DNA from 2 places in the Bradyrhizobium sp. WBOS07 genome. Region 2 is predicted to be linked to the other one. Evidence: riboswitches for the same ligand, from Rfam matches in the RefSeq annotation. Region 2 holds a riboswitch; the other holds the start of a gene.

Region 1 (15,097 bases), 2.8 Mb from region 2:
GGCGCAGGCCTTGACGATCGCGAGCGCGTCCTCGCCGAGCCGTTTCGCGGCGCGCCGCGCAGCCGCGTAATCCTTGGCACCGAGCCGCTTGTCCATGCGGGCGCGATGATCGTCCGCGGTGAGGAGATCTCCGAACGCGTCGTAGGAATCCTGCTCGCTGCGCTCGGACAATTCGTCCGTGCGCCAGGCCTCGCGCACCAGATGCGCGGCCCGATCGGTATCGCCTTCAGCGCGCAGCACGCGGGCGAGCGCGAACTTGCCCTTGGCGCTGATCGGCCGGTCCATGGTGAATTTGTGCACGGTGGCTGCGTCGCTCTTCTCCTGCCACAGCCGCGCCTCGGCACGGCGGCGCAGCAGCGTGCGGCTCGGCCAGTCCGGATTGGCCGCGAGGAACGCGGCGTAGCGCTTGAAATTCGCCGTGCTCTCGGAATGGCGCAGCATGAACCAGTCCGCGAGCTTCTGCCCGGCGGGATCGGCAATGCGCTCGCGCGCCGCGCTAGCATCCTCGCCCTTGCCCTTGCGCGTGAGGTCGATCGCGTCCTTCAGCGCGGCGAGGTCGCCGGTCAGCGGCGGCACAGCCGGTTTGCTGGAAGGCTCGTCGATGGTCTTCGACTTGCGCTTGGCCTCGGCGTGCTTGCCGTGGCGCGACTTCGCCGAGGACTTCGCCGCGGCGTGACGCTGCTTGCCGGCTTTCGCCTCATGCGTCTTCTTCGGCGTGGACGATTTGTGACTGCTTTTTGCCGCCAGCCCGGTGGGAACGAGAGCCAATGCGGCCACGGCAACGACACACGCGAGCGAGCGTAGGCACTGGTTCATTCCATGGTCCCCCTGCGAAACCACCACAAACCAAGGTCCGCGACGACATGCGGCTTGAGAATCAAGATACCGGATACGATGCCACGGCATCGTCCCGCATTCCTCACGCTGTCGCAACAATGCGGCGAAATACGGATGTACTGGGGAACTCCGGGAACGGAGGCGTGGCCGCCCTTAAATCTTTATTAACGATCCGGGCGTGCGCGACGGCGAAGACGGTTCAAGGCGCCGGAAGGAACCAGATTGCGCGTGTTCCCGCGGCCGGATCGGTGTATGGAGTTCCATCCCTCCATCCTTTTGGCCTTTGCCCGCACCTATGCCGATTTTCAACCAGTCGATCCGGCACAAGATCGTCGGCATCGCCCTCGGACTGATCGTCCTGATGCTGGTCACCTCGATCCTGTCGATGGTGATGTCGAGCCAGGTCGGCATCCTGCTGGACGAGCTGACCAATCGCTACATCCCGGCCTACAGCCATCTGGCCCGCGCCAACATCAATTCGCTGGAGCGCGCGCTGGCGCTACGGCGGATGGTCATGACCAAGATGGAGGCGCCATCGGACGAGCAGGCCTATGCGGCGCGGCTTCGCGATTTCGAGGAATCCGACCGCAAGATCGAGGAGGGCGCCGAGGCCGCACGCAAGCTCATCAACGCGATCATCGACGACCCCAAGACCTATTCCGACAATGCCGCGCTGGGACGGATCGATATCCGCATCGAGACCGCCGTCACCGAGCTGCGCCGCGACCTGAACGAGGACCATGCGAAGCTGCTCAAGCAGGTCGACGCCAGGCAGATGACGGAGGCCCGCGGCACGCTTGAGCACATCGACGTGGTGCGCGATCAGTTCAACCGCAAGGTCGATGCGATCCGCGCCGACATGCTGACGCAGGTCTTCTTCTCGACCTCGCAGGTGATCGGCCGCCAGCATCAGGCGATCGTCGTCTCGGGCCTGGTGACGCTGCTCGCGGCGGTCGTCGGCTTCGTCTTTGCGCTGATGGTGTCCAGCGGCATCACCCGCCCGGTGCGGCTGCTGCTCGCCGGCACCCGCGAGGTCGAGGCAGGCCGCTTCGACAAGACCATCACCGTCTCCACCCAGGACGAGATCGGCGAGCTCGCCGCGGCCTTCAACCGCATGACCGAGCAGCTCAGGCACAACGAGCGCATCCGCGAGACCTTTGGCCGCTACATCGATCCCAAGGTGGTGCAGGGGCTGATCGACCGGCCGGAGGTCGCGATCGACGGCGAGCGCCGGGTCATGACCATCATGTTCTGCGACATGAGCGGCTTCACCTCGATGAGCGAGGGCATGACGCCGCGCGGCCTCGTCAAGGTGATGAACCATTATTTCACGGTGATGTCCGCACCCGTCAGGAACAATCGCGGCATCATCGACAAATACATCGGCGATGCCATCATGTCCTATTGGGGGCCGCCCTTCATCGAGGACGACGAGCAGGCGCTGCTTGCCGGCACCGCGGCGATCGAGATGGCCGATCAGGTGCCCGCGCTGCAGCGGCAGCTGCCCGACCTGCTCGGCATCCGCGCCATGCCCGCGCCGTGCGATTTGCGGATCGGCATCGCCACCGGCGAGGTGCTGACCGGCAGCATCGGCTCCGAGCTGATGATGAGCTTCACCGTGATGGGCGATGCCGTGAACCTGGCCTCGCGGCTGGAAGCGGTCAACAAGGTCTACGGCACCCGCATCCTGATCTCGCAGGCCACCGCCGAGGCGATCGGATCGCGGCTCGAGCTGCGCGAGATCGATCGCCTGGCGGTCGCCGGCCAGAGCGCGCCGCAGCCGATCTTCGAGGTGATGGCGAGGGCGGGCGGGCTCACCGATGCGCAAGCCAGCCTGCGCACGCACTATGCCGAGGCGCTCGCCGCCTATCGTATCAGGCGCTTCGATGCGGCGCGCGCTGCCTTCAACGCGGCCCTCGAAGCCGTTCCCGGTGACGGGCCCTCGCGCACGATGCTCGGCCGCATCGCGCAGCTCGAGGCGAGCCCGCCCGACGAGGGATGGGACGACGCCTGGCGTCTCGACAACAAATAGGCTGCCCGCACCGGAAAAATTGCTTCTGCTCGATAACGATGTTCGCCGTGACCTATTTCCCGGGCTTAGGTTGGATGTCCTTGAGGCGTTTGATGGGGACACGCCGATGCCAGAACTTCAGGACAGGCTGGAACGGTTTGAAACGCTCACCGCCGAATGCGAGCTGATCGCCAAGCTCGCCACCGACGGCAGCAAGCGCGAATTCTATCTGAAGCTTTCGGAGCAGTACCGGCAGTTGGCGGTCGACATGCGGCAGGCGATCGCGACCGAGGCTGCGGCCTGAGGCCGGCTGCAATCCGTTCTTAAGGTTTGGCGCGCATCCTGATGGCATGCGGGCGTCGCTGACCGGCGCTGCCCGTGGTGGGAAGGCCGGGGTTCGTTGCAATACAGCGCACACCGGAACGTCATTGTCGTGACAGACAGGGCAATCCCATGCGCCTCGTTGTTGTGATCATGTTCGCGCTCATGACGGCGGCCTGCGACCAGGAGCAGGACATCACCGGCTCGACGACGCCGGCCTGCCCCTTGCGGACCTACAGCTACAATCCCCGCGACCTGAACCAGTGCGTCAACGCCTGCAAGGCATGCGATCGCGGCACCACCGTCACCTGCTCGACCTCCTGCACCCTCAAGGGCGCGCGCTGAGATCCAGCGGCGGCGGGAACGGCGAGCGCGAGATCGCCTCGTTCGCGGGCAGGGCTGTCGCATATGGCTCTCCGTGACAGCTGAGCGCACGCCTCGTCCTTCGAGACGACCGCTCCGCGGTCTCCTCAGGATGAGGCTAAGCAGCAGTTTTGCCTACGAAATGGCTGCCACGCACTCCGACCTCATCCTGAGGGCCCGCCGGAGGCGGGCGTCTCGAAGGATGGCCGCAAGTGAGCTTCTGGTCACGTTGTGACGATATGCGATTGCCCTGCGCTCGCGAGGGAGCTCCGGCGGTGCTTGGGCACCGGAACGATTCACTTGGGTTAATCATTCAAGAGGCGGCAGGACGTGGAGTCCGATGGAAATGGGTATGCTCGATCCCGGTCGATTTCTGGTGTCGTGCTCGCATTGCGAGGCCTGGCCGATGGCCGCCAATGTGAAGCGGTCGAGCTGGTCGGCGTCTCCGCATGAGGTCCGCTTCGTCTGCACGCGCTGCCGCCGCGAGGAAACCGCGATCGTCTCGGCGTCCGGCGAACTGACCCCGGTCAAGCGCGTTGATGTTCCGCCACGCGATGTCACGGCCGCCTGGGCCCAGGCGCAACGTCCGCGCGGACGGACCTGAACGCCGCCTAACGGTCGATTGACACGCTGCCGGGGCGACACGTAAATGGCCGGCGACGGTTCTCCTCACGGAGATCAAAAGGGAATGTGGTGCGGGATGTCCCAATGCCGGGATCTATCTCAACGCCACGGCTGCCCCCGCAACTGTAAGCGGTGAATCTTTCGTCCTGTGCCACTGGGAATCTCGGTCCTGGGAAGGCGACGCAAGGTAACGACCCGCGAGCCAGGAGACCTGCCGTCAGCCGTGGTCACACGCGAAGATGTCGGTCGGGGAGTACAGACATTGGCTTCATCGGAGCAGTCCGCCGCTCTGCCGTGAAACCTCGTTCGCTGTGACGTGCCACTGACGTCATACCGAGGTTACAACAATGTCTCGTCTCGTTTCTGCCGCCTGGCGCCTCAGCGCCGGCCTGCTCGCGTCCGTCTCGTTCCATTCGCTCGATCTATCCTCCGCCTTCGCCCAGCAGGGGCTTGCTGAGCAATTGCCGCCGATCGAGGTGAGCAAGCCCGCCGATCAGAATCGCACGCGGGCGAGGGCGACCGGTGAGGGCGAGGCGACGCGGCCGCGGCGCACCGCGAACCTCGCGCCGGCAGGCGATGGCACCGGCTCATCCGGCTCGGGCTCGGAGGCTGTCGCCGGCGGCGGTGGTATCGTCGGGGCCGCCACGACCGTGATCACGGCCGCGGATATCGCGCATTCGCCGTCGCAGGCGCTTGCCGAGATCATCGCCACGCAGGTGCCGGGAGCCCAGATCACGACGTTCTATGGCGGCCAGATCGGCGCCAAGACCAGCGTGGACCTGCGCGGCTTCGGCGCCTTCGCCACCGCCAACACGCTGATGCTGGTCAACGGCCGGCGGCTCAACGACGTCGACATGGCGCAGGTGGACCTCTCCACCATCCCGCTCAATTCCATCGAGCGCATCGAGATCACGCGCGGCAATTCCGGCGCGGTGCTCTACGGCGACAACGCGGTCGGCGGCGTGATCAACATCGTCACCAGGACCGGCGCCGGCGGACCGCCCGTGACTGCGCGCATCGAGGCCGGCTTCGGCTCGTTCAACACCCGGCTCGGCAACGTCTCGACCGCGCTCAATTCCGGTCCATGGTCGACCTCGTTCTACGGCAATGCCGTCAGGGCCGACGGCTATCGCGACAACAATCGCTATTCCCAGCAGAACGGTGTCGGCAATCTCAATTACACCACGCCAGGCCTGAGCGCGTTTCTCACCGTCACCGGCGACAATCAGGAGCTGCGGCTGCCGGGCGGCCGCACCGTCGATCCCTCGATCGGCCTCGACGAGCTCAGGACCAACCGCCGAGGCACCAGCACGCCGTTCAATGCCGCCAACCAGCAGGGCTTCAGCGCGACGGCCGGGTTCACCAAGACCCTGGTCAACGGCGTCGATCTCATCGTCGACGGCGGTGTGCGCGACAAGAAGCAGCAGAGCACGTTCTTCTCCAGCCCGATGCCGGTTCCGGCCTTCTTCACCTCGACTTATGTCGAGTCCCATCTGACCAATTGGTCGATCACGCCGCGGCTCAGCGTGAAGAGCCTGCTGCTCGGCCTGCCGTCGCAACTCCTGACCGGCATCGATTACTACGATGCGGGCTTTGAGCAGGACCGCGGCGCCGGGCAGGGGCTCGCCGCCTGGCACAATTACGACCTCAGGCAGCAGACGGTCGCCGGTTATTTCCAGCACACATTGAGCGTGCTGCCCACGACCGACGTCTCCTACGGCGCGCGGGTGCAGAACGTCCGTCTTGCGGCACGCGACAATTTCGACGCGGCGGCGCCGTTCAATGCCGATATCGGTGCGCTGCCGCTGACGAGCGACGAGACCCAATATGCGCTGCATCTCGGGGCCGAGCATCGTCTCAACGAGGTGGTCTCGCTGTTCGCTCGTGCCGCGCGCGCTTTCCGCACGCCTGACGTCGATGAGCGCCTGTCCTCGGGGCCGTCCTTCGATCCCCTGACCTTCGCCGCGATCCCGCAAACGTTCCAGCTCAAGACCCAGACCTCGCAGGACATCGAGGGCGGTCTGCGCATCAAGGGCGGCGGTCTGCAGCTGCAGAGCAGTCTCTATCTGATGGACCTCACCAACGAGGTCCATTTCAACCCGGTCCTGTTCTACAACACCAATCTCGACCCGACCCGGCGCTACGGCTCGGAGACCAGTCTGTCCTATCGCGTCAACGACGCCCTGCTGCTGCGCTCCGGCATGGCCTATACCCGCGCGGTCTTCCGCGACGGCGCCTGGGCCGGCAACGACGTGCCGCTGGTGTCGCGCTATACGGCGAGTGCAGGTGTCAGCTGGAACATCTGGCAGAACTACCTGGTGCTCGATGCCACCGCGCGCTTCTGGAGCGAGCGGCGCATGGACAACGACCAGGCGGGCACCCAGAAGCCGATCCCGGCCGGCGGCACGATCGATCTCAAGCTCAGTGGCCAGGTTGAGCGCTATTTCTGGTCGCTCAGCATCAACAACGTGCTGAACGCGCTCTACTACGACTACGCCATCGCCAGCACTTTCACGGACGGCCGCTTCAGTGCCTATCCGCTGCCCGGCCGCACCTATCTGCTCAAGGCCGGCGCCACGTTCTGATCTCAAATGGAACGGCATCCGAAACAGAAGGAATTCACCCATGCTTCCTGACGTCATGGCTCGCAGCATCCAGCTGCCTCACGACGGCCGTCTCCGGCTTCAGCCGGTCGCGCCGCGCCTTGCGCCCATGTTCTGCTTTGCGCTGCTGACGGCGTCATGCGCGCTGGCCAGCTTTGCGTTCGCCTGCGCAACGCCGTTCGCGGCCTTCGCCGTCGTGGCCGCGGCGATGCTGCCGCTGCGTCCAGCGCTGCTCGTCGTCATCGGCGCCTGGCTCGTGAACCAGACCATTGGTTTCGGCGTGCTGCATTATCCCGTTGACGCCGGCACCATCGCCTGGGGCTTGGCCATCGGTGTGGCTGCGTTGCTGTCGACCGCGGCCTCGTCGACGGTGCTCGGCCTGCTGCCCCAGCACCGCACGCCGCTGCTGCTCGCGATCATGCTCGTCGTCGCCTATGGGATTTACGAGCTCGCGCTGCTCGCCCCAACGCCGTTCCTCGGCGGCGAGGGCGCCTTCACCGCCGCGATCGTGATGCGCATCGGCCTGACCAGCGCCGTCTGGCTCGCCAGCCTCGTCGCCGTCTGCGAGATCGTCCGTCTGGTCGATCCGTTCGGCCGCAAGGGCGCGACGTCGGCGTGAGTGCTTCTCGTAGCCCGGATGGAGCGCAGCGCAATCCGGGATCGCGCATTCGGCATCTCGCATCGTCCCGGATTACGCTATCGCTCCATCCGGGCTACGGCACCGTGCCTGTGTCGCCCTCTGTCAATCCATCCGCGTGAAAATATTCCACTTTACCGAAATTCGGTTTTGACGTATGTGTCGCCCATCCCGGCTCAACCATGAGGGGCGATCTCGAGGTCGTCTTGATCGCGAGCCGGGCTTGCGGTGGACGCGGCAGCGTCGGCACGAGAGGTGCGGGCAGGGCGGGTAGTCCCTGTGAGTCCGTAACCGCGTGCGGACGAACGGCGCTGCTAGGCTTCGTCTCGCCTGTAAGTTTCGCAGCTTTGTCGACAGGGCTGGAAATACTGCGGCGACATGGCGGGCCGTGCGTACGGCAAAACCGTGTGGTCCTGGCCGTCGTTGCTACGGTCAAGCCGGATCGAAGATGCGCGCGAGCCCAACCGGGCGGACGGCATCGCCAATTCGAACGGCGAGGGAGGCCAGAAGGAAAGTTCGGCTCCCGGGAGAGCACGGCATAAGCCGTCCGACCATCGCGCAGGGAAGGCCGAGTGATCGGCACCACCTGTATGCTGCTGTGCGGTTCTTCTGCGTGTGCATTTTGCGCAGCGGACCGCGGGTGCGTTGTCAGCACCCGGCCTTCCCTGCACCCTCTTGGATTTGAGGGTGGCGACGGCGACGCAAGCAAAGCTCGGGCGAATTTGAGCCGCGAGGCCGGCGAGTCATGTCTGTCACCACACACGCGCTGTCATCGCCCGCGAAAGCGGGCGATCCAGTATTCCAGAGACGCCAGAGATCAATCCGAGAAGCCGCGGCGTACTGGATTCCCCGCCTTCGCGGGGAATGACAGTGGTGATTGGAGGACCAGCTCGCTCTAGTGCCCCGGACGCCGCGCAGCGTCCCCGGCGATGCGAAGCATCGTCCGGTACGGTGCGCTGCAGAGCCGGGGCCCATGTCGCGGCATGGGACCGTGTCGCTCTGGGTCCCGGCTCTGCGCCGCAACGCTTGCGCGTTGCGGCTTGTCCGGGACACGGCGGAGCGATAGAGGCGACTCACTTTGTGTCTGTTTCTGTCATTCGGCGCCACGCTGGCGCGCTTCCGAGTTTTGAAATCAGAGATTGTGGATTGGCTTGCTCGCGAGGTATCCAAGTATGCCGACCCGTGTCTTCCCGGTAACGATTGTGCCGTCTACGCAACACTCATTCCGGATTTAACCGTCATCGCCGGTGGTTCGCATCACCGCCGCTTTTTGGCCACACCCGAACATGAATAAAATCACTCTAAGTTTTTGAAGGGCAGCGGCGGTCCTAAGGGGCGCCGGAAAATCCCAAGGTCGATTCAAATCTTGGCTCTGATTTTTCGGGTCTGAAAGGGTCGACCGGGGAAACTGGTTTGCGATGGGCGCGAAGTTCGACAAGCAGAAGCTGCCGAGCCGTCACGTGACGGAAGGCCCCGCGCGCGCGCCGCACCGGTCCTATTTCTACGCCATGGGTCTGACCACCGAGCAGATCCACCAGCCCTTCGTCGGCGTCGCGTCCTGCTGGAACGAGGCTGCGCCCTGCAACATCGCGCTGATGCGCCAGGCCCAGGCGGTGAAGAAGGGCGTGGCGTCGGCCGGCGGCACCCCGCGCGAGTTCTGCACCATCACCGTCACCGACGGCATCGCCATGGGCCACGACGGCATGCGCTCGTCGCTGCCGTCGCGCGAATGCATCGCCGATTCCGTCGAGCTCACCGTTCGCGGCCATGCCTATGACGCCCTGGTCGGCCTCGCCGGCTGCGACAAGTCGCTGCCCGGCATGATGATGGCGATGGTCCGCCTCAACGTGCCCTCGATCTTTATCTATGGCGGCTCGATCCTGCCCGGCACGTTCCGTGGGCAGCAAGTCACCGTGCAGGACATGTTTGAGGCCGTCGGCAAGCACTCGGTCGGGGCCATGTCGGACGAGGACCTCGACGAGATCGAGCGCGTGGCGTGCCCCTCGGCGGGCGCCTGCGGCGCGCAGTTCACCGCCAACACCATGGCGACCGTCTCCGAGGCGATCGGCCTCGCCCTGCCTTACTCGGCCGGTGCCCCGGCACCGTATGAAATCCGCGACGCGTTCTGCATGACCGCGGGCGAGAAAATCATGGACCTGATCGCGTCCAACATCCGGCCGCGCGACATCGTCACCCGCAAGGCCCTGGAGAACGCAGCTGCCGTGGTCGCGGCCTCCGGCGGCTCGACCAATGCTGCGCTGCACCTGCCGGCGATCGCGCATGAATGCGGCATCAAGTTCGACTTATTCGACGTCGCCGAAATCTTCAAAAAGACACCATATGTCGCGGATTTGAAGCCGGGCGGCCGTTATGTCGCCAAAGACATGTTTGAAGTAGGTGGCATACCGCTTCTGATGAAGACGCTGCTCGACAACGGCTTCCTGCACGGTGATTGCCTTACCGTCACGGGCCGCACGATCGCCGAAAACCTCAAGAGCGTGAAGTGGAATCCGCACCAGGACGTGGTGCACCCGGCAGACAAGCCCATCACCGTGACAGGCGGTGTGGTCGGTCTGAAGGGCAATTTGGCGCCAGAAGGTGCGATCGTGAAAGTCGCGGGAATGTCCAACCTCAGGTTCACCGGTCCGGCCAGGTGCTTCGACCGTGAGGAGGATGCGTTCGAGGCGGTCCAGAACCGCACCTACCGCGAAGGCGAAGTCATCGTGATCCGCTACGAGGGGCCCAAGGGCGGCCCCGGCATGCGGGAAATGCTCCAGACCACCGCGGCGCTGACCGGCCAGGGCATGGGCGGCAAGATCGCGCTCATCACCGACGGCCGCTTCTCCGGCGCCACCCGCGGCTTCTGCATCGGTCATGTCGGCCCGGAAGCCGCCATCGGTGGCCCGATCGGGCTGCTCGAGGACGGCGACATCATCGAGATCGACGCGGTCGCCGGTACCCTTAACGTAAAATTGAGCGACGCCGAGCTCGCCCAGCGCAAGACCAAATGGAGCGCTCGCGCGACTAACCACACGTCGGGTGCGCTCTGGAAGTATGCTCAGCAGGTTGGACCAGCGGTCGGGGGGGCAGTGACCCATCCGGGCGGCGCGCACGAGAAACAGTGCTATGCGGACATCTAGGCGTGCCATAGTTGCGTTTGTGTTGGGGGCTAGTGCGCTGGCCGCGCCGGCGCTTGCCTTCGACGGCGCTCCGGTCAACCCGAAGGACGCGACCATCCCGGTCGTGACCAACTTGCCGGGGACCGCTGCGACCGTGCGCGGCAAGATCGCGCCGGCGGCCGTGCCGCAGGAGACCTCTCTGAGTGCGCTGCAATATGCGGCGGAGGGCGGCCACCCCATCGCGCAGTGGAAGCTCGGCCGCATGTACGCCAACGGCGACGGCGTCGCCCAGGACGATCTGCGCGCGTTCGAATATTTCAGCCGGATCGCCAACGCCCATGCCGAGGACAGCCCGTCGGCGCCGCAGGCGCAGATCGTGGCCAACGCCTTCGTCGCGCTCGGCCGGTACTATCTCAGCGGCATCCCGAACTCGAAGATCAAGTCGGATCCAGAGCGGGCGCGGGAGATGTTCTCCTATGCGGCGTCCTATTTCGGCAATGCCGACGCGCAATACGATCTCGCCCGGCTCTACCTGAAGACGCCGGACGCCTCGCGCGAGGATTTCCGCTATGGCGCGCGCTGGCTCGGTCTCGCCGCGCAGAAGGGCCAGCACCAGGCGCAGGCGCTGCTCGGCCAGATGCTGTTCAACGGCGACCGTCTGCCGCGGCAGGCTGCCCGCGGCCTGATGTGGCTGACCCTGGCCCGTGACAGCGCGGGCATGGAAGAGACCTGGATCAAGGAAAGCTACAACCGCGCCTTCGCCAAGGCCTCCGACGACGACCGCGCCATGGCCCTGCAAATGCTGGAGCAGTGGGTGCAGGGGCGCAGGGAATAGTCACCTTGCGCTGTCATTCCGGGGCGGCTTGAGGAGCCGAACCCGGACGGCGCTAGTGACTAAGCCGCCTCGAGATCCAGATCCGCCCATACCGGCACGTGATCCGACGGCTTCTCCCAGCCGCGCACATAGCTGTCGATCCCGACATTGGCGAGCTTGTCGCTGGCCTGCGGCGACAGCAGCAGATGGTCGATCCGCAGGCCCTGGTTCTTCTGCCAGGCCCCGGCCTGGTAGTCCCAGAAGGTGTACAGCCCGCCCTCGTCGGTGACCGCCCGCAAGGCGTCGGTCAGGCCGAGGCCGAGCAGGGACTGGAAGCTCTCCCGCGTCTCGGTCTTGAACAGGGCGTCCTCGGTCCAGGCGGCCGGATTGTGCACGTCGCGGGCATGCGGGATGACGTTGAAGTCGCCGGCGAGGATCAGTGGCTCCTCGGTCTTGAGGCGCTCCTTCGAATAGTCAAGAAGCCGGGACATCCATTTGAGCTTGTAGGGATATTTCTCGGTCCCGACCGGGTTGCCGTTGGGCAGATAGAGGCAGGCGATGCGCAGCACGCCCGATTTGAGCGTCACCACGCCTTCGAGGAAGCGGGCGTGGGCGTCCTCGTCGTCGCCGGCGAGCCCCGACTTGGTCTCGTCGAAGCGGAGCTTCGAGAGCAGGGCGACGCCGTTGAAGGTCTTCTGCCCGTGCGTGACCACGTTGTAGCCGAGCGCCTCGATCTCCAGCCGCGGAAAGGCCTCGTCGACGCATTTGATCTCCTGGAGGCAGACGATGTCCGGCTGGCACTCCCTCAACCAGGTCAGCAGGAGGTCGATCCGCTGCCGGACCGAGTTCACGTTCCAGGTGGCTACTCTGATGGTCATGTCGGCGGGCTCCGGGCAGGGGCCATGGTTAGAACAAACTGCAAACGCGGCCGTCAAGGACGCCGCAAAATCTCCCACAAAATTAACCCGGCTTAAGCGGGCGGCAGGCCATTGATCGTCAACAGGTTCCTCGGATGGGCTGGCCGGACAAAGTCGATGAAGCGAGCTGCGCTGCGTGACGGGCTGATCGGCGCCTTCCTGTATTGGCTCGGCGGCTTCGAGATCGAGGACGGACTGACCGCCGGTCTCAGCGAGCGCGAGATCGGCCGCATCCGCGCTAAGCAGATCGATGCCGTGACGCGGCTGATCCCGGTGACGATGGCGGTGACGATGCTGAACGTCGCCATCGTGCTGATCCTGTTCTGGGGCCGCGGCTGGAACGACTTCCTCGCGATCTGGGGCCTGACGCTCGCCGCCACCGCCTCGCTCGCGGTGCGCTCCTGGCGGAAATCGCACCAGAACCCGCCGCAGGAGGCCTCGCCCCGCGCCGCGCGGCAGATGCTGCGGCAGGCCTTTTTCCTCGCCGCGATCTGGGGCGCGCTGCCGCTGGCGCTGTTCAGCCGCATCGAGCCGACCGGCCAGCTGATCCTGGCCTGCCTGATGGTCGGGATGATGTCCGGCGGCGCCTTCACGCTGTCGACCTTCCCGCGCGCCGGCCTCGTCTATCTCGCCACCATGACGGTCGCCTGCGCCGGCGCGCTGCTGCTGTGCGGCACCGGGCCCTACCTGGTGACGGCGGTGTTCCTGCTGCTGTTCGCATTCTTCATGGCGCGCAACATCGTCTCGCAGGGCAATCTCTTCCTCGGCAATCTCAAGGCCCAGCTCGAGCTGGAGCGGCAGACCGAGATCATCTCGCTGCTGCTGAAGGATTTTCAGGCGAACGCCAGCGACTGGCTGTGGCAGACCGATGCCGAGGGGCGCCTGGTCGATGTGCCCGACCGCTTTGCCGACGTCGCGCAAGTGCCGCTGCCGCTGCTGAAGGGATCGTATTTCGCCGACGTGCTCGACATGCTCTGCCCCGAGGACAAGAGCGCGGCCTACAACGTCGTCGGCCTGATGGAGCAGAACGAGCCGCTGCACGAGATGAACCTCAAGGTCGTCGCCGGCGGCGAGGCGCGGCTGTGGTCGCTGACGGCGAAGCCGGCCTATGACCGCGAGGGCCAGTTCCTCGGCTATCGCGGCTTCGGGCGCGACGTGACCGAGCGCTGGCGCGCGGAAAAGGCCGAGGCCGAGAGCCGTGCCAAGTCCGACTTCCTCGCGGTGATGAGCCACGAGATCCGCACCCCCATGAACGGCGTGCTCGGGCTTGCCAGCATGCTGCTCGAGACCAAGCTCGATCCGGAGCAGCGCGAGGCGGTCACCACGATCCGCGAATCCGGCGACAATCTCCAGCGCATCCTCAACGACATCCTCGATCTGTCCAAGCTCGAGGCCGGGCGCTTCCAGTTCGAGGCGATCGATTTCACCCCGCAGATGTTGGTCGAGACTGTCGCCAACGTCGCGCGCGCGAGCGTCAAGAGCAACGGCAAGAGCAAGGATTTGGCAATCAGGCTCGAGCTCGATCCGAACCTGCCGCCAACGCTGCGTGGCGACGTCGCGCGTATTCGCCAGGTGCTGCTCAACCTCGCATCGAACGCGGTGAAGTTCACCGACGAAGGCGAGGTGACGATCTCTGCGACCTGTCAGGCGCGCCGCGACCTGCTGGCGACCGTGGAATGGGCGGTGACCGACAGCGGCATCGGCATCGCGCCCGAAAAGCTCGGCCAGCTTTTCAGCGACTTCGCACAGGCCGATGCCTCGATCAGCCGCCGCTTCGGCGGCACCGGCCTCGGCCTGGCGATTTCCCGGCGCATCATCGAGCAGATGGGCGGCACCATCGGCGTCACATCGACGCCGGGGCAAGGCTCGACCTTCCGTTTCACGCTGGTGCTGCCCTGGAGCCAGGCGCAGGCATCTGGCCACGCGTCGGAGCGCGACGAGGCCGACGTGCTCAAGGCCCGCATCGCCGGCCTCGATCGGCCGCTCAAGGTGCTGGTCGCGGAGGACGATGCGGTCAACCGCATGGTCGTGAGCAAGATGCTAGGGGCCTTCGACGTCGAGCTGCGGGTCGTCACCGATGGCGCCGAGGCCGTCGCGGCGGCATCCGAGGGCAATTACGACGTCGTGCTGATGGACGTGCGCATGCCCGACATGGACGGGCTTGCCGCCACCCGTGCGATCCGCGCGCAGGGCGGGCGCTTCGCAAGCCTTCCGATCGTCGCGCTGACCGCGAACGCTTTCCCCGAGGATGTCAGGATCTGCCGCGAGGCCGGCATGTCGGACTTCCTCGCCAAGCCGCTGCGCAAGCCGGCGCTGGTCGCAGCCTTGTTGCGCGCGCTGGACGGCTACACGATGTCCGACGACGCGCCGCTCCAGCCGGATCTGATGCCGATGGAGACGGAGTGGACGGACGAGGAGAGGCAGGCGACCGGCGCGTAGCCAGTCAGACCGAGAAGCTGGTGCCGCAGCCGCAGGACGCGGTAGCGTTCGGATTGTTGACGCGGAACGAGGCGCCGATCAGGTCATCGACGAAGTCGACCTGCGATCCAGCCAGGAACGGCTGCGAGGCGGAATCGACCAGCACCACCGCATTGTCCTGCTCGATCACGAGATCGTCGTCGGTCCGGGCGCGATCGATGTCGAACTTGTACTGGAAGCCCGAGCAGCCGCCGCCCTCGACCGAGATGCGCAGCATCGCGCCAGAGCCTTCGCCCTTGAGGATCTCCCCGATCCGGCGTGCGGCGCGGTCGCTGATGGTCACGGCAGTGGTCATTGTCGGTCTCCGATCGTCCGGTCGTCCCGCGTCATATCCATTTCATTTGGTATCCCGCGTCCGGCATAGTTAAGTGCA
Region 2 (15,097 bases):
GACGCGCTGGCTGCGCAGGAGAAGCTGGCTCATGGCCATATCTGGTCGCGCGTGTTTGCGCGAGAGCCGACATGGCTGCGCCTCGGGCTTCCCGGCAGCGAAGCCGAATGGACACGCCTTGCCGAAGTGCTAGCGCGCTAGCGCGAGCAGGCCTGCGACGTCGAGATGCTGCTCGATGTGATCGGCCAGCGCCTCGAGCGCGCTTTCGACCCGGCCCATATAGGGCTCGTTGCCGGCGGGAATGTCGAGCTTTGCCAGGTACGCCTTGCGGAAATCATCCGATGTGAACAGGCCGTGCAGATAGCTGCCCTGCACGCGGCCGTCGCGCGAGATCGCGCCCTCGGACTCACCGTTCAGCGTCGCGAAGGGGCGGATGCGATCCGGTCCGTCGGTGCGCCCGATGTGGATTTCGTAAGCCTGGATCGCCTGCTTCGTGGCGGCATGCACGGCCGCGACACGCGTCAGCGTCTTCTGCGGGCTCATCACCGTCTCGACATCCAGCAGCCCAAGTCCGGGCGTATCGCCCGCGGGGCCCTCGATGCCATCTGGGTCGGCAACGCTGCGACCCAGCATCTGATAGCCGCCGCAGAGGCCGAGCACGTGGCCGCCGCGGCGATGGTGCGCGAGCAGGTCGATGTCCCAACCCTGCGCGCGCAGGAAGGCGAGATCGCCGCGGGTGGATTTCGAGCCGGGGATGATGACGAGGCGGACGTCCCCTGGAATCGCTTCACCCGGTCGCACCATCACGAGATCGATGCCGGGCTCCAGCTTCAGCGGATCGAGGTCGTCGAAATTGGCGATGCGCGACAGCGCCAGGCAAGCGATCTTGCATTGGCCGGGCTTGCGCGCGTCGCTCAGGCCCAGCGCGTCCTCGGCCGGCAACTCGCCGGCGCGCGTGAACCAGGGCAGCACGCCGAAGCCGCGCCAGGCGGTCTTGTGTTCGATCAGCCGGTAGCCGTCGTCGAACAGCGTGGGATCGCCGCGAAACTTGTTGATGACGAAGCCCTGGATCATCGCGGCATCCTCGGGGTCGATCACCGTCTTGATGCCGACGAGCTGCGCGATGACGCCGCCGCGGTCGATGTCGCCGACCAGCACGACCGGTACGTCGGCCTTGCGGGCAAAACCCATGTTGGCGATGTCGGACTTGCGCAGGTTCACTTCGGCCGGGCTGCCGGCGCCTTCGACCAGCACGAGGTCGGCGCGCGCCTTTAAGCGTTCGAAACTCTCCAGCACCGCGCTCATCAGCGAGGGCTTCATTGCTGCATAGTCGCGCGCGCGTGCGGTGGCGATGCGCTTGCCGTGAACAATGACCTGCGCGCCGACATCGGTCTCGGGCTTCAGCAGCACCGGGTTCATGTCGGTGTGCGGCTCCACGCCGGCGGCGAGAGCCTGGAGCGCCTGGGCACGGCCGATCTCGCCGCCATCGACGGTGACGGCGGCGTTGTTCGACATGTTCTGCGGCTTGAACGGCAGCACGCGCAGGTCCCGCCGCGTGAACGCGCGCGCAAGGCCGGCGACGATGAGCGATTTGCCCACGTCCGAGCCGGCCCCCTGGATCATCAGCGCGCGTGCCATCGGCATCAGAACTCGACGCCGGCCTGCGCCTTGATGCCGGAGCGGAAGGGATGCTTGACCAGCGTCATCTCGGTGACGAGATCGGCGATCTCGATCAGTTCGTCCTTGGCGTTGCGCCCGGTGAGCACGACGTGGGTCAGCGGCGGCTTCGAGGTGGTCAGGAAGTCGACGACCTCGGCGATGTCCAGATAGTCGTAGCGCAGCGCGATGTTGATCTCGTCGAGCACGACCATGCGCAAGCTCTCGTCGAGGATCAGCTTCTTGGCCTTCTCCCAGCCGGCGCGCGCGGCGGCAATGTCGCGGGCGCGGTCCTGCGTCTCCCAGGTGAAGCCTTCGCCCATGGCGTGGAACTGGCAGAGCTCGCCGAAATGGCCGGTGAGCAGGCGGCGCTCGCCGGTGTCCCAGGCGCCCTTGATGAATTGCACCACCGCGCAGGGGAAGCCATGGGCGACGCAGCGCACGATCATGCCGAAGGCCGAGGACGACTTGCCCTTGCCGGCGCCGGTATGGACGATGATGAGGCCCTTCTCGCCGCTCTTGCTCGCCATGATCTTGTCGCGGGCGGCTTTCTTCTTCGCCATTTTTGCGGCGTGCCGGGCGTCGGTTTCCTCAGCTGTTTGGGTGTCCGGTTCAGGCGTCATTGGATCCGGTCCTTCGGCTTGACAAGAGGCGGCCACCGGCAAATGGTGGCCCGGCGTTGGTTCCTGTCCTATGACAGGCGAAGAGGGAATGCGATAGGGTCCGAATCGGCAAGATTGGGGTCCAAAATGCAGCCGCCCCCGCGACCGTGACCGGAGAGATGCCCAAAGCCACTGATTTCCACGGAAATCGGGAAGGCGGGGATCGAAGGGCAAAACCCTGCTCCGCAAGCCGGGAGACCTGCCAGCGCGGACGAGTTTTGGACCGGCGGACGGGGTGTTCCGCGACGGGGAAACGGACCTTCTGGCGAACGGTCCGTGTGCCTCATCGCCTCCCGCTGTTATCTGGAAGAGGCGATGACCGTCACACTTCACGTCTGCATCACCTGCCGTGCCGGCCAGACGCTTGGCGAGGGCGAGACGACGCCCGGCAAGCGCCTGCACGGTGCGATCCTCAAGGCCGGCGTGCCCGAGGGCGTCAACGTGGTTCCCGTCGAATGCCTGTCGGCGTGCAGCCAAGGCTGTTCCGTCGCGCTGAGCGCGCCCGGCCGCTGGTCCTATGTCTATGGCCGCCTGTCGGATGCGAACGCGCAGGACGTGGTCGCGGGCGCTGCGGCCTATGCGGCCGCGCCGGACGGGCTGGTGCCCTGGCGCAGCCGCCCCGAAATCTTCCGCAAGCAGTCGCTTGCCCGCATTCCCCCCATTGCAATCGCCCCGGAGGCCGCCGAATGAGCTCGCTCGCAAAAGTTCCGGTCACGGTGGTCACCGGTTTCCTCGGCTCCGGCAAGACGACGCTGATCCAGCATCTGCTCGCAAACCCTGACGGCAGGAAGCTCGCCGTGCTCGTCAACGAGTTCGGCAGCGAGGGCGTCGATGGCGAGATATTGAAGTCCTGCGCCGATGCGAACTGCCCGGAAGAGAACATCGTCGAGCTCGCCAATGGCTGCATCTGCTGCACCGTCGCGGACGATTTCATTCCGACCATGGAGCAATTGCTGGCGCGCCCGGTGCGGCCCGATCACATCCTGATCGAGACCTCGGGCCTGGCGCTGCCGAAGCCGCTGCTGAAGGCATTCGATTGGCCTGAGATCCGCTCGCGCATCACGGTCGACGGCGTGATCGCGCTCGCCGATGCAGAGGCCGTGGCGGCCGGCCGCTTCGCGCCCGATCCTGACGCCGTCGAGGCGCAGCGCGCGGCGGACATCAATCTCGACCACGAGACACCGCTGTCGGAAGTGTTCGAGGACCAGATCGCCTGCGCCGACATCGTGCTGCTGACCAAGGCCGATCTCGCGGGCGCCGCCGGCATCGAAGCCGCCAAGGCTGCGATCATTGCCGAGATGCCGCGACGTGTGCCGATGCTCCCGGTGACCGACGGCGCGATCGACGCCCGCCTCATCCTCGGCCTCGGCGCCGCCGCCGAGAACGATCTCGCCGCGCGTCCCTCGCATCATGACGGCGAGGAGGAGCACGAGCACGACGATTTCGCTTCCGTCGTGATCGACCTTCCGGAAGTTGCCGACGTCGATGCACTCGTTGCCTCCGTGCAGCGCCTGGCGCGCGAGCAGAACGTGCTGCGCGCCAAAGGCTATATCGCCGTCGCGGGCAAGCCGATGCGTCTCTTGCTTCAGGCTGTGGGCGAGCGCGTGCGTCACCAGTTCGACAAGCCCTGGGGCGCAGGTCTCAGGCAGTCCAAGCTCGTCGTGATCGGTGAGCACGGCGATATCGATGAGGCCGCGATCAGGTCAGGACTTGGTATCTGATGCACGTCGTCTTCCGCGAGAGCCGCGGTCTGGAGGAGACCGCGACGCCCAGGGACATCGGCCAGGACTCGGCCGATCTCGTGGTGCTCTCGTATTCGGATTCCGACCTTGCCGCCTTCGCAGCCGGCTGGCGGCGTGGCCGCCATAGCCTGCCGTCGCTGCGGCTCGCCAATCTCGCGGAGCTGTGCCATCCGCTCTCGGTCGACACCTATATCGAGAAGACGCTGTCGCAGGCGCGCGGCATTCTGGTGCGGCTGATCGGCGGGGAATCCTATTGGCCGTACGGGCTCGCGGCGCTCCAACAGCTCGCGAAAGATCGCAACATCGTGCTCGCCGTGCTGCCGGCGGACGGCCGCGACGACACGCGGCTCGATGCCTACTCGACCTTGCCCCTGTCGACGCTGCGCCGGCTCAAGGTGCTCTGCGACACCGGCGGCCCGGTCGCCGCGCAGGCGGCGATCGCGCAGCTCGCGCTGGCCTCGGGACTTTATGCCGGACCGGTCACCGGCGAGCTGGCCGTGCCGGAGATGGGCTTCTACGATCCCTCGCGCGGCGTCATTGCTGCGCCGGCCTCAAGTGCGGGCAGGCCGCTCGCGCTGGTGACTTTCTATCGCTCGTATCTCACGGCCGCGGATACGGGCCCGGTCGATGCCCTGATTGCCGCGCTGCGCGAGGAGGGCTTTGACTCCTACGGCGTGTTCGTCACCTCGTTGAAAGCGCCCGGCGTCGCCGATTGGCTGCGCGCGCATCTCGCGCAACATCCTCCGGCCGCGATCGTCAACGCGACGGCATTCTCGGCCGTCGGCGACGACGGCACGACGCCGTTCGATGCCGCGCCTTGCCCGGTGTTCCAGGTCGCGCTCTCAACGGCGCGTCGCGAGGACTGGGCGGAGTCGCTGCGCGGTCTCTCGCCCGGCGATCTCGCCATGCATGTGGTGCTGCCCGAGGTCGACGGCCGCCTGTTCGCGGGCGTTGTGAGCTTCAAGTCGGCAGGCATGCGCGATCCCGATCTGCAATTCGCCCATCTGGCGCACGGGCCCGACGCGGAGCGCGTCAAGGCCGTCGCCGCGCGCGTTGCGGCCTGGCATCGCCTTGCACAGAAGCCCGCCGGCGAGAAACTGGTCGCGATCGTGCTCTCGAACTATCCGGGGCGGCCGCACCAGATCGCCCATGCGGTTGGGCTCGACGCGCTGGCTTCGGTCGAGGTCCTGACGTCGGATCTCGCCGAGGCTAGTTTCGATGTCGCGCGGGTTGATGCGCTCGGCGAGACGCTGCTGAAGCAGAGTCTGAGCTGGAGCGTTGCCGATTATCGCGCGGCGCTTTCGCGCCTGCCGCAATCCCTACAGGATGATCTCGCGCAAGCCTGGGGCGTGCCGGAGAGTGATCCGGCTTGCCGCGAAGGCGCTTTTCACTTCGCCGCGATCGCGTGCGGCAAATCCGTCATCGCGGTTCAGCCTGAGCGCGGCGATGCGACTACGCGCGATGCCGATTATCACGATCTCGCCCGCACGCCGCGCCATGCTTATGTCGCGTTCTATCTCTGGCTCCGCGCCCAGGGGATCGATGCCGTCGTGCACATGGGCGCCCATGGCACGCTGGAATGGCTGCCCGGAAAGTCCGTCGCGCTGTCGTCAAGCTGCTGGCCGGAAGCTTTGATTGGTGATTTTCCCGTCATCTATCCCTTCATCGTCAACGATCCCGGTGAAGCTGCGCAGGCCAAGCGCCGCATTGGTGCGGTTACCCTCGGCCATCTGCCGCCGCCGCTGGAAACATCCGCGGTGCCGGACGGCTTGCGGCGGCTCGAACGTCTGCTCGACGAATATTCGACCGCCGATGGTCTCGATCCCGCACGTCGCCAGCGCCTGATCGCGGCGATCCGCGACGAAGCGCGTGCGGCCGGTCTCGAAGACGATCTCGGCCTCGATGCTTCTGCCGCGCCGGCCGAGGCGATTCCGCGGATCGATCGCTTCGTCTGCGATCTCAAGGAGAGCCAGTTCGGCGACGGCCTTCATGTATTCGGCCGCGGCGCCTGCGGTGACGCCGAGCGCGGTGCGCTGCTTGCTGCGCTTGGCGGCAAGCGCGTCGCGCCGGGACCGTCGGGCTCGCCCTATCGTGGTCGCCAGGACGTGCTGCCGACCGGGCGCAATCTCTTTGCCGTCGACCCGCGCGCGGTGCCGACGCCGTCGGCACATGCGCAGGGGATAAAGCTCGCCGAGGAGCTGCTGCGCCGTCACCTGCAGGATCATGGCGACTGGCCGAAGGGCCTTGTGGTCGATCTCTGGGGCTCGGCGACGATGCGCACCGCGGGCGAGGAATTCGCGATGGCGCTGCATCTGGCCGGCCTCGCGCCGCGCTGGGATCACGCCTCCGGCCGCGTCACCGGCTACGACATCATCGCCCCGGCCGAGCTCGGCCGCCCCCGCATCGACGTCACGCTGCGGGTCTCGGGCCTGTTTCGCGACGTCTTCTCCGGCCTTGCGCAATTGTTCGAGGCCGCCTCCGAGGCGCTCGCCGCGCGCGAGGACGAGGGCGAGGAGAATCCGTATCGCCACCGCGCCTCCCGTGTGTTCGCGCCGCGTCCCGGCCAGCATGGCGTCGGCCTGTCGGCGATCCCCGATGTCTTCACGCCGGAGACGCGGGATGCCGCCGGCGAAGCGTGGTTGTCGGCCTCGTCCTGGGCGTTCTCGGCCGATGGCGAGATGCAGCACGATCGCGCCGGGATCGAGGCGCGGCTCGCCTCTGCCGATGCCTTCGTCCACGTCCAGGATTTGCCGGAAACCGACCTGCTGCTTGCCGCCGACTATGCCGCGCATGAAGCCGGCGTGGCGGCCGCCGCAGCGCATCTCGGTGCGGCAGGACCGGCGCTCTATCATCTCGACACGACACGCCCCGAGCAGCCGCATGCGCGCACGCTGACCGAGGAGATTTCCCGCGTCGTCCGGGCGCGCGCCGCCAATCCGGCCTGGATCGCCGGCATGATGCGCCATGGTTTCCGCGGGGCCGCCGAGATCACCGCGACGCTGGAGCACATGGCCGCGTTCGCTCATCTTGCCGGCGCCGTGCCTCCGCATTTGTTCGATCTCTCCTATGATGCGACGCTTGGGAATGACGACGTCCGCGCCTTCATGACCCGTGAAAATCCGTCGGCGCTTGCCGCGATGGAGACCTGTTTTGCACGCCTGCACGATGCGGCGCTGTGGCAGACGCGCCGCAACTCGATCGCGGCGGCGCTGCGGGAGGCCTCATGAGCGCTTCCGCAATTAAAGGCTGGTGTCCCGGCGCGTTGCGCCCGATGCTGTCGGGCGATGGGTTCGTTGTGCGGGTGCGCCCGTTCGGCGGGCGCCTCGAAGCCCCACAGATCACCGGGCTTGCCGAACTCGCCGGGCAACACGGCAATGGCCTGATCGACGTCACGAGCCGCGCCAATCTCCAGATCCGGGGCGTGAGCGAAGAGAGCCATCGCCCGCTGCTCGACGGCCTTGCGCAACTGCGGCTGCTCGATCCCGACACCGAGATCGAAGCCCGGCGCAACATTCTGGTGACGCCGTTCTGGGGCGGCGGCGACGAAACGCAGTCGCTCGCTGCCGAGCTGGAGGAGGCGCTCGCCGAGTGCGGCCTCGCGCTTCCGACCAAGTTCGGGTTCGCCATCGATGACGGCAGGTCGCGGGTGCTTGCCGGCGATTCCGCGGACATCCGCATCGAGCGCGATCGCTCGGGCCATCTGCTGGTGCGGGCCGACGGTGCGAGGCTCGGCCGCTCCGTCGCGCGCGGCGAGGCCGTGAGCATGGCGCTGGCGCTCGCAAGCTGGTTCCTGGTTTCCGGTGGCGCCAGGGGTGGGCGAGGGCGGATGGCGGCGCATATCGCGTCCGGGGCGATATTGCCCCAATCGCTGCGCGGCGAGACCGAGCCTGCGCCGGTGATGGCCGCCTCGCGGCCCGGGCACTATCCGCAAGGCGCAATGGTCGGCGTCGCGTTCGGACAGATGCTGCACACGACGCTGCACCACCTCGCCGGTAGCGGACATGCGCTGCGCATGACGCCCTGGCGGATGCTGCTGAGCGAAGGCAGGCGCGAGATGCCGAGCGCGCCGGGCCTCGTCACCGAGCCGTTCGATCCTGCGCTGCGCGTCATCGCCTGCAGCGGCGCGCCGCGCTGCCGCGAAGCCCATGCCGATACGCGCGCGCTGGCCGCGGCGCTCGCGCCGCGCATCGCCGCCGATGCGCGCCTGCACGTCTCCGGCTGCGGCAAGGGCTGCGCCCATTCCGGCAGGGCCGCGGTCACGCTGGTCGCGACGCGCGCCGGCTTCGATCTCGTCCGCGGCGGCTCGACGCGCGATGAGCCGGTCCAGCGCGGCCTGAGCGGCGCCGACATCGTCAGCGATCCCTCCATCCTGGTGGGAGGGAATTGATGCCGCATAGCTACGAGACCGATGGTGCGGCGATCTACCGGCAATCCTTCGCGACCATCCGGGCCGAGGCCGATCTTGCCCGCTTCACGCCGGACGAGGAGCCCGTGGTGGTGCGCATGATCCACGCCGCCGGCATGGTCGGGCTGGAGTCGCATATCCGTTTCACGCCAGGCATGGCGGGAGCTGCGCGCGCCGCCTTGCAAAGAGGCGCACCGATCCTGTGCGACGCGCGCATGGTCTCGGAAGGGATCACGCGCGCGAGGCTGCCTGCGGCCAACGCCGTCATCTGCACGCTTGGGAACGAGACCGTGCCCGCACTTGCGCAATCGATGCGCAACACCCGTTCGGCCGCGGCGCTCGAGCTGTGGCGGCCGCATCTTGCCGGTGCGATCGTTGCAATCGGCAATGCGCCGACGGCGCTGTTTCATCTGCTCAACATGCTGGAAGACAAAAGCTGCCCGCGTCCGGCGGCGATCATCGGGTGCCCGGTCGGCTTCGTCGGTGCGGCCGAATCCAAGGCGGCGCTGATGGCCGATCCGCCGGCGCCGGCGCTGACGGTCGCGGGGCGCCTCGGCGGCTCCGCGATCACCGTTGCCGCCGTCAACGCGCTGGCGAGCCGGAGCGAATAGCGATGGGACGCATCATCTGCTGCGGTCTCGGCCCCGGCGCCCCTGATTTGATGAGCGTGCGCGCCGATCGCACCGTGCGCGGCGCCAGCCACGTCGCTTACTTCCGCAAGAAGGGCCGGCCGGGCCAGGCCCGGCGTATCGTCGAGGGCATGCTGGCGGCCGGCGTCACCGAATATCCGATGGAATATCCGGTCACGACGGAGATCGCCTTCGACAGTCCGGAATACATCCACTTGCTCGCCGGTTTCTACGATGAATGGGCCGAGCGCCTGGCGCGGCTTTCGCGCGCGGTCGATGTCGTCGTGCTCTGCGAGGGCGATCCTTACTTCTACGGCTCGTTCATGCATCTGCATTCGCGCCTGCAGGGCCGTGTCGAGATCGAGGTGATCGCGGGCATTCCCGGCATGGTCGGCTGCTGGAACGGCGTCGGACAGCCGATCGCGCTCGGCGACGACGTGACGACCGTGCTGATGGGCACGCTTCCCGAAGACGAGCTGGAGCGGCACATGCGCGATTCCGATGCGCTCGTCGTCATGAAAACCGGACGCAATCTTGCAAAGGTGCGCCGTGCACTCAGCTCGGCCGGCCGGCTGGGTGATGCCTGGCTGGTCGAGCGCGGCACCATGCCGGGCGAGCGCGTGGTGCGGCTGGCCGAGATCGACGCCGCCGACTGTCCCTATTTCGCGATCGTGCTGGTTCACGGCAAGGGCCGGCATCTGGGCGCCGCCGAATGACGGGCTCCCTAACCATCGCGGGCCTCGGGCCGGGCAGCGATGCGCTTGTGACGCCCGAGGTCACCGCCGCGCTTGCATCAGCGACCGACATTCTGGGCTACGCACCCTACGTCGCGCGCGTGCCGCGGCGAGCCGGGCTTACCCTTCGTCCGTCCGACAATCGCGAAGAGCTGCAGCGCGCGAGCGAGGCCTTGCGGCTTGCGTCCGAAGGCGGGCAGGTCGTCATCGTGTCCTCCGGCGATCCCGGCGTGTTCGCGATGGCCTCCGCCGTGTTCGAGGCGCTCGAACAGGCGCCGCAATATCAGGCGCTTCCGATCCGCGTGCTGCCCGGCATCACCGCGATGCTGGCGGCCGCCGCCCGCGCCGGGGCCCCGCTCGGCCATGATTTCTGCGCGATCAACCTCTCCGACAATCTCAAGCCCTGGGCCGTGATCGAGAAGCGCCTGCGTCTCGCGGCCGAGGCCGATTTTGCGATTGCGATGTACAATCCGCGATCGGCGAGCCGGCCGGAGGGCTTTGGCCGCACGCTTGCGGTGCTGAAGGGCGCGGGCTGCGGCGAGCGCCTCGTGATTTTCGCGCGCGCGATCAGCGCGGCTGATGAGAAGATCGAGGTCGTGACGCTGAACGAAGCGACGCCGGAAATGGCTGACATGCGCACGCTGGTGATCGTCGGCAATTCGCAGACACGCCGCGTCGGCCGCTGGGTCTATGCGCCGAGGCGGGCAGAATGACCGAGCCATTGCATCACCTCAGTGACGCTCGCGACCCGCCGCCGCTCGGGCAGCTTTGGTCGCGCGATCATGACCACGGGAAGGCCGAGCCTGCGGGCCGCGTCGATCTTGGCGCACGCGCCGTCGCCGCCGGAATTGCGGGCGACGATCCAGGCGATGCCGCACTTGCGCATCGTCTCGAGCTCGCTATCAAGCGTGAACGGTCCGCGCGATACGATCACGTCGGCCGTGAAGGGCAGGGGCGCTTCGGGCGGATCGACGAAGCGCAGCGTGTAGCTGTGCTGCGGTTTTGTCGCAAACGGCGCGATATGCTGGCGGCCGATGGCGAGGAACACGTTTGCGGGCGCCTCGGGCAGCGCTGCAACGGCGGCAGTGACATCTGCAACCTCGGTCCAATTGTCGCCGGAGGCCCTGGTCCAGGGCGCGCGCTCCAGCGCGATCAGCGGCGTGGCGGTTTGCGCGCACGCTTCGACCGCATGACGGCTCATCTCGGCAGCGAACGGATGCGTCGCGTCGATCACGTGGGTGATTCCCTCACGACGGATGTAGTCGGCAAGTCCGCTCACGCCGCCGAAGCCGCCGATGCGGGTCGGCAGCGGCTGATCGGCAGGCGTGCGGGTGCGGCCGCCATAGGAATACACGGCATCAAGCCCGGCGCGCGCGAGCTCCGCAGCGAGCAGGCTCGCATCGGCCGTTCCGCCCAGTATGAGGGCGCGCATCGTGTCTGATCCCTGGCTGACCATCATCGGTATCGGCGAAGATGGCCTTGCCGGGCTGTCCGAGGCAAGCCGAAAGGCGCTTGCGAACGCGGAGACCGTGTTCGGCGGTGAGCGGCACCTTGCGCTTGCGGGTGTGACGGCGCGTGGCCGCCTTTGGCCGGTGCCATTTGATGCAGAAATCGTGCTGGGATGCCGCGGCCGGCCGACTGTGGTGCTCGCCTCCGGCGATCCTTTCTGGTATGGCGCCGGCGCAAGCCTTGCGGAGAGACTTGAGGCGGGTGAGTGGATCGCGCATTCGGCGCCGTCGACGTTCTCGCTTGCTGCGGCGCGGCTGGGCTGGCGCCTGGAAACGACTGTTTGCCTCGGTCTCCATGCGGCGCCGTTCGAGCGTCTTGTGCCGCATCTGGCGCGAGGCGCACGCATTATCTGCCTGGTGCGCGATGAGAACGCGGCAAGTGATCTCGCGAGATGGTTGACGGAGCGCGGATGGGGCGCCTCCGCATTCTGGACCCTTGCTGCGCTCGGCGGACCGCATGAAAGTATTCGCGAGCATCGCGCTGAGAGCTGTCCAACGGTTGTCCCGGGAAAGCTCGTTGCTGTCGCGCTGGAGGCGAGGGGGGCCGGCGGCCTGTCTCGCAGCTCGGGCCTGCCGGACGCTCTCTTCGCTCACGACGGCCAGATCACCAAGCGTCCTGTGCGCGCGCTGGCGCTCTCGGCGCTGTGGCCCTTCGCAGGCTGCACGTTGTGGGACATCGGCGCCGGCTCGGGCTCGATTTCAGTTGAATGGGCGCTTTGTGGCGGGACGGCGATCGCCGTCGAGGCGCGTGAGGACCGCGCGGCCAACATCCGCAGCAATGCGGAAGCGTTTGGGCTGGCTCACAAGATCACTGTCATCACGGGGAGGGCGCCCGAGGCTCTCGCTGGGCTGAAAGCGCCGGATTCCGTGTTTATCGGTGGCGGGCTCAATGAGGCGATGTTCGACGCCATCTGGTCGCGGCTTGCAGCGGGGGCGCGGCTGGTCGCACATTCCGTCACGCTGGAAACCGAAGCGCTGTTCGGCGAGCTGCACCGGCGCCATGGCGGCGAGCTGATGCGAGTCGAGGTCGCGCATGCCGCGCCGCTTGGCCGCTACCGCTCCTGGGAGACGGCACGTCCCGTGGTGCAATGGAGTACGGCCCGATGAAAGTCGCCGGACTCGGATTTAAGAGTAATGTGACGCTGGCCTCGCTGCGGGAGGCGCTTGTGGCGGCGGGCGGCCTCGAAGGGCTCGACGCGCTGGCAACTGTCAGCGACAAGGCCGATGCGGAGGCGCTGCAGCAGCTCGCGAGAGAATGTGGCCTGCCGATTAAGAGTGTACCGGCGGATTTGCTTGCGATCGTCGACACGCCGACGCAATCAAAGCTCGTCGTGGAAAAATTCGGTACCGGGTCGGTCGCAGAAGCTGCGGCGCTCGCGGCGGCCGGTCCTCGAGCTCGCTTGATTGCGACGCGCGTGATTTCGCAGGATCGCACCGCAACCGCCGCGATCGCGGAAGGAGACGGCGCATGACGGTGCATTTCATCGGCGCCGGGCCGGGCGCACCTGATTTGCTGACCTTGCGCGGCCGTGACCTGATCGCGGCCTGCCCGGTCTGCCTTTATGCCGGCTCACTGATCCCTCAAGGCGTGCTGGCGCATTGCCCGCCCGCCGCGCGCATCGTCAACACCGCGCCGCTGTCGCTCGACGACATCATCGCGGAGATCGCCGCGGCGCATGCGGAGGGCAAGGATGTCGCGCGGCTGCATTCCGGCGATCTCTCGATCTGGTCGGCGATGGGCGAGCAGCTCCGCCGTCTGCGCGCGCTCGGCATTCCCTATACGGTCACTCCCGGTGTGCCGTCCTTTTCCGCCGCTGCGGCAGCGCTGGAGGCCGAGCTGACGCTGCCGGGCCTTGCCCAGACAGTGGTGCTGACGCGCACGCCGGGCCGCGCCAGTGCGATGCCTGACGGCGAGAAGCTGGCCGCGTTCGCCGCGACCGGCGCGGTGCTCGCGATCCATCTGTCGATCCACATGGTCGACAAGGTCGTCGCCGAGCTCACGCCGCATTATGGCGCGGATTGCCCGGTCGCGATTGTCTGGCGCGCGAGCTGGCCGGATCAGCGGATCGTGCGCGCGACGCTGGCGACGCTCGATGCCGCAATCGGCACGGAGATGGAGCGCACTGCGCTGATCCTGGTCGGCAGGACGCTTGGCGCTGCGGATTTCGACGAGAGCCGTCTCTATGCGGCCGATTACGACCGCCGCTATCGGCCCGTCGGCGCCGAGCCGCGCTTTCCGGAGACGCCGTGATGCCGGCCGGACTCGTCATCTCCGCACCGGCCTCCGGCGTCGGCAAGACCACGCTGACGCTGGCGCTCGCGCGGGCCTGGCGCCATCGCGGCCTGAACGTGCAGTGCTTCAAGAGCGGGCCGGATTACATCGATCCCGCCTTTCACGCCGCCGCCACGGGACGCGCCTCCGTCAACGTCGACAGCTGGGCGATGGACCGCGGGACGATCTTGCATCTGGTTGGCCGCGGTACGGATGCCGACATCGTGCTCGCCGAGGGCTCGATGGGCCTGTTCGACGGCGTCGCCGCGCGCGGCGCCTGCGGCACCGGCGCCACCGCCGACGTCGCGGAGATGCTGGGCTGGCCCGTGCTGCTGGTGATCGATCCCTCGGGCCAGGCGCAGACCGCCGCCGCAATCGCCGCGGGCCTGCGCGATTATCGGCCCGGCGTGAGGCTCGCGGGCGTCGTGCTCAACCGCGTCGCCAGCCCGCGCCACGAGGATCTGGTGCGGCGGGCGCTGAACGATTCAGGCATTGCCGTGTTCGGCGCGCTGCCGCGCCATGCCGAGATCAGCCTGCCGAAGCGGCATCTCGGCCTGGTGCAGGCGGAGGAGCAGGCCGAGATCGGCAAGCTGATCGACGAGGCCGCGCGCTTCGTCGCCGGGCACGTCGATCTCGATGCGGTGCTGCGATCCGCGGCCGGTTGGTCGCCGCAACCGGCGGCGGGCGGCCTGAACGTGACGCCGCCCGGTCAGCGCATTGCGCTGGCACGCGATGCCGCGTTCTCCTTCGTTTATCCGCATATGCTGGAAGCCTGGCGCGCGGCGGGCGCCGAGATCGTGCCGTTCTCGCCGCTGGCCGACGAGGCACCGGACGCGAGCGCCGATGTGTGCTGGCTGCCCGGCGGCTATCCCGAGCTTCATGCCGGCAGGATCGCGTCCAATGTACGCTTTCGCGACGGCCTTCGTGCCTTCGCCGAGACGCGGCCCGTGCATGGCGAATGCGGGGGCTACATGGTGCTGGGGACCGGGTTGACCGACGCGGAAGGTGTCCGCCATGAGATGACGGGCCTGCTTGGCCTCGAAACCAGCTTTGCCAAACGCCGCATGCATCTGGGCTATCGGCTCGCGGCGCTCGCCGCGCCGATGCCGGGATATCGCGCCAGTGCGCGTTTGCGCGGCCACGAGTTCCACTATTCGACCATTCTCGTCCAGCCTGACACGCCGCTGGCGGTCGTGCATGATGCAACCGGCGCCGTCATCGCCGAGACCGGCTCGCAGCGCGGCCACGTCAGCGGCACCTTCTTTCATCTGATCGCGGAGGACCGGTGAGCGGGTTCGTTTCCTTCGTCTCCGCCGGACCCGGCGATCCCGAGTTGCTCACGCTCAAGGGCGCGGCGCGGCTGCGCGAGGCCGACGTCGTGCTCTATGACGATCTCGCCTCGGGTGCGATCCTCGATCTCGCCCGGCCGGGCGTCAATCTCGTCGCGGTCGGCAAGCGCGCAGGGCGGCCCTCGACCAAGCAGCATCACGTCAACCGTCTGCTGGTCGACTATGCCGCAACAGGGGCGCGCGTGGTGCGGCTGAAGTCC

The links. Region 2 has a riboswitch for cobalamin ahead of DCM79_RS30085 (DUF1636 domain-containing protein). Riboswitches for the same ligand answer to the same signal wherever they lie in the genome.
Region 1: another riboswitch for cobalamin. It lies ahead of DCM79_RS11420 (TonB-dependent receptor); the one in region 2 lies ahead of DCM79_RS30085 (DUF1636 domain-containing protein).

The regions. Positions count from the first base shown of each region.
Region 1 covers NZ_CP029008.1:2,413,065-2,428,161, reverse strand. The annotation lists gene DCM79_RS11445 (lytic transglycosylase domain-containing protein) at 1-816, opposite strand, end outside; gene DCM79_RS11440 (adenylate/guanylate cyclase domain-containing protein) at 1,133-2,869, shown strand; gene DCM79_RS11435 (hypothetical protein) at 2,976-3,152, shown strand; gene DCM79_RS11430 (hypothetical protein) at 3,302-3,514, shown strand; gene DCM79_RS11425 (hypothetical protein) at 3,873-4,136, shown strand; cobalamin riboswitch at 4,176-4,390, shown strand; gene DCM79_RS11420 (TonB-dependent receptor) at 4,504-6,741, shown strand; gene DCM79_RS11415 (hypothetical protein) at 6,797-7,378, shown strand; gene ilvD (dihydroxy-acid dehydratase) at 8,815-10,536, shown strand; gene DCM79_RS11405 (tetratricopeptide repeat protein) at 10,523-11,350, shown strand; gene xth (exodeoxyribonuclease III) at 11,410-12,207, opposite strand; gene DCM79_RS11395 (ATP-binding protein) at 12,364-14,685, shown strand; gene erpA (iron-sulfur cluster insertion protein ErpA) at 14,690-15,019, opposite strand.
Region 2 covers NZ_CP029008.1:6,365,792-6,380,888, forward strand. The annotation lists gene cobD (threonine-phosphate decarboxylase CobD) at 1-141, shown strand, start outside; gene DCM79_RS30075 (cobyric acid synthase) at 130-1,578, opposite strand; gene cobO (cob(I)yrinic acid a,c-diamide adenosyltransferase) at 1,584-2,219, opposite strand; cobalamin riboswitch at 2,260-2,480, shown strand; gene DCM79_RS30085 (DUF1636 domain-containing protein) at 2,574-2,948, shown strand; gene cobW (cobalamin biosynthesis protein CobW) at 2,945-3,979, shown strand; gene cobN (cobaltochelatase subunit CobN) at 3,979-7,227, shown strand; gene cobG (precorrin-3B synthase) at 7,224-8,387, shown strand; gene DCM79_RS30105 (precorrin-8X methylmutase) at 8,387-9,016, shown strand; gene DCM79_RS30110 (precorrin-2 C(20)-methyltransferase) at 9,019-9,750, shown strand; gene cobJ (precorrin-3B C(17)-methyltransferase) at 9,747-10,481, shown strand; gene DCM79_RS30120 (cobalt-precorrin-6A reductase) at 10,457-11,200, opposite strand; gene cbiE (precorrin-6y C5,15-methyltransferase (decarboxylating) subunit CbiE) at 11,202-12,383, shown strand; gene DCM79_RS30130 (cobalamin biosynthesis protein) at 12,380-12,748, shown strand; gene cobM (precorrin-4 C(11)-methyltransferase) at 12,745-13,527, shown strand; gene DCM79_RS30140 (cobyrinate a,c-diamide synthase) at 13,527-14,837, shown strand; gene cobA (uroporphyrinogen-III C-methyltransferase) at 14,834-15,097, shown strand, end outside.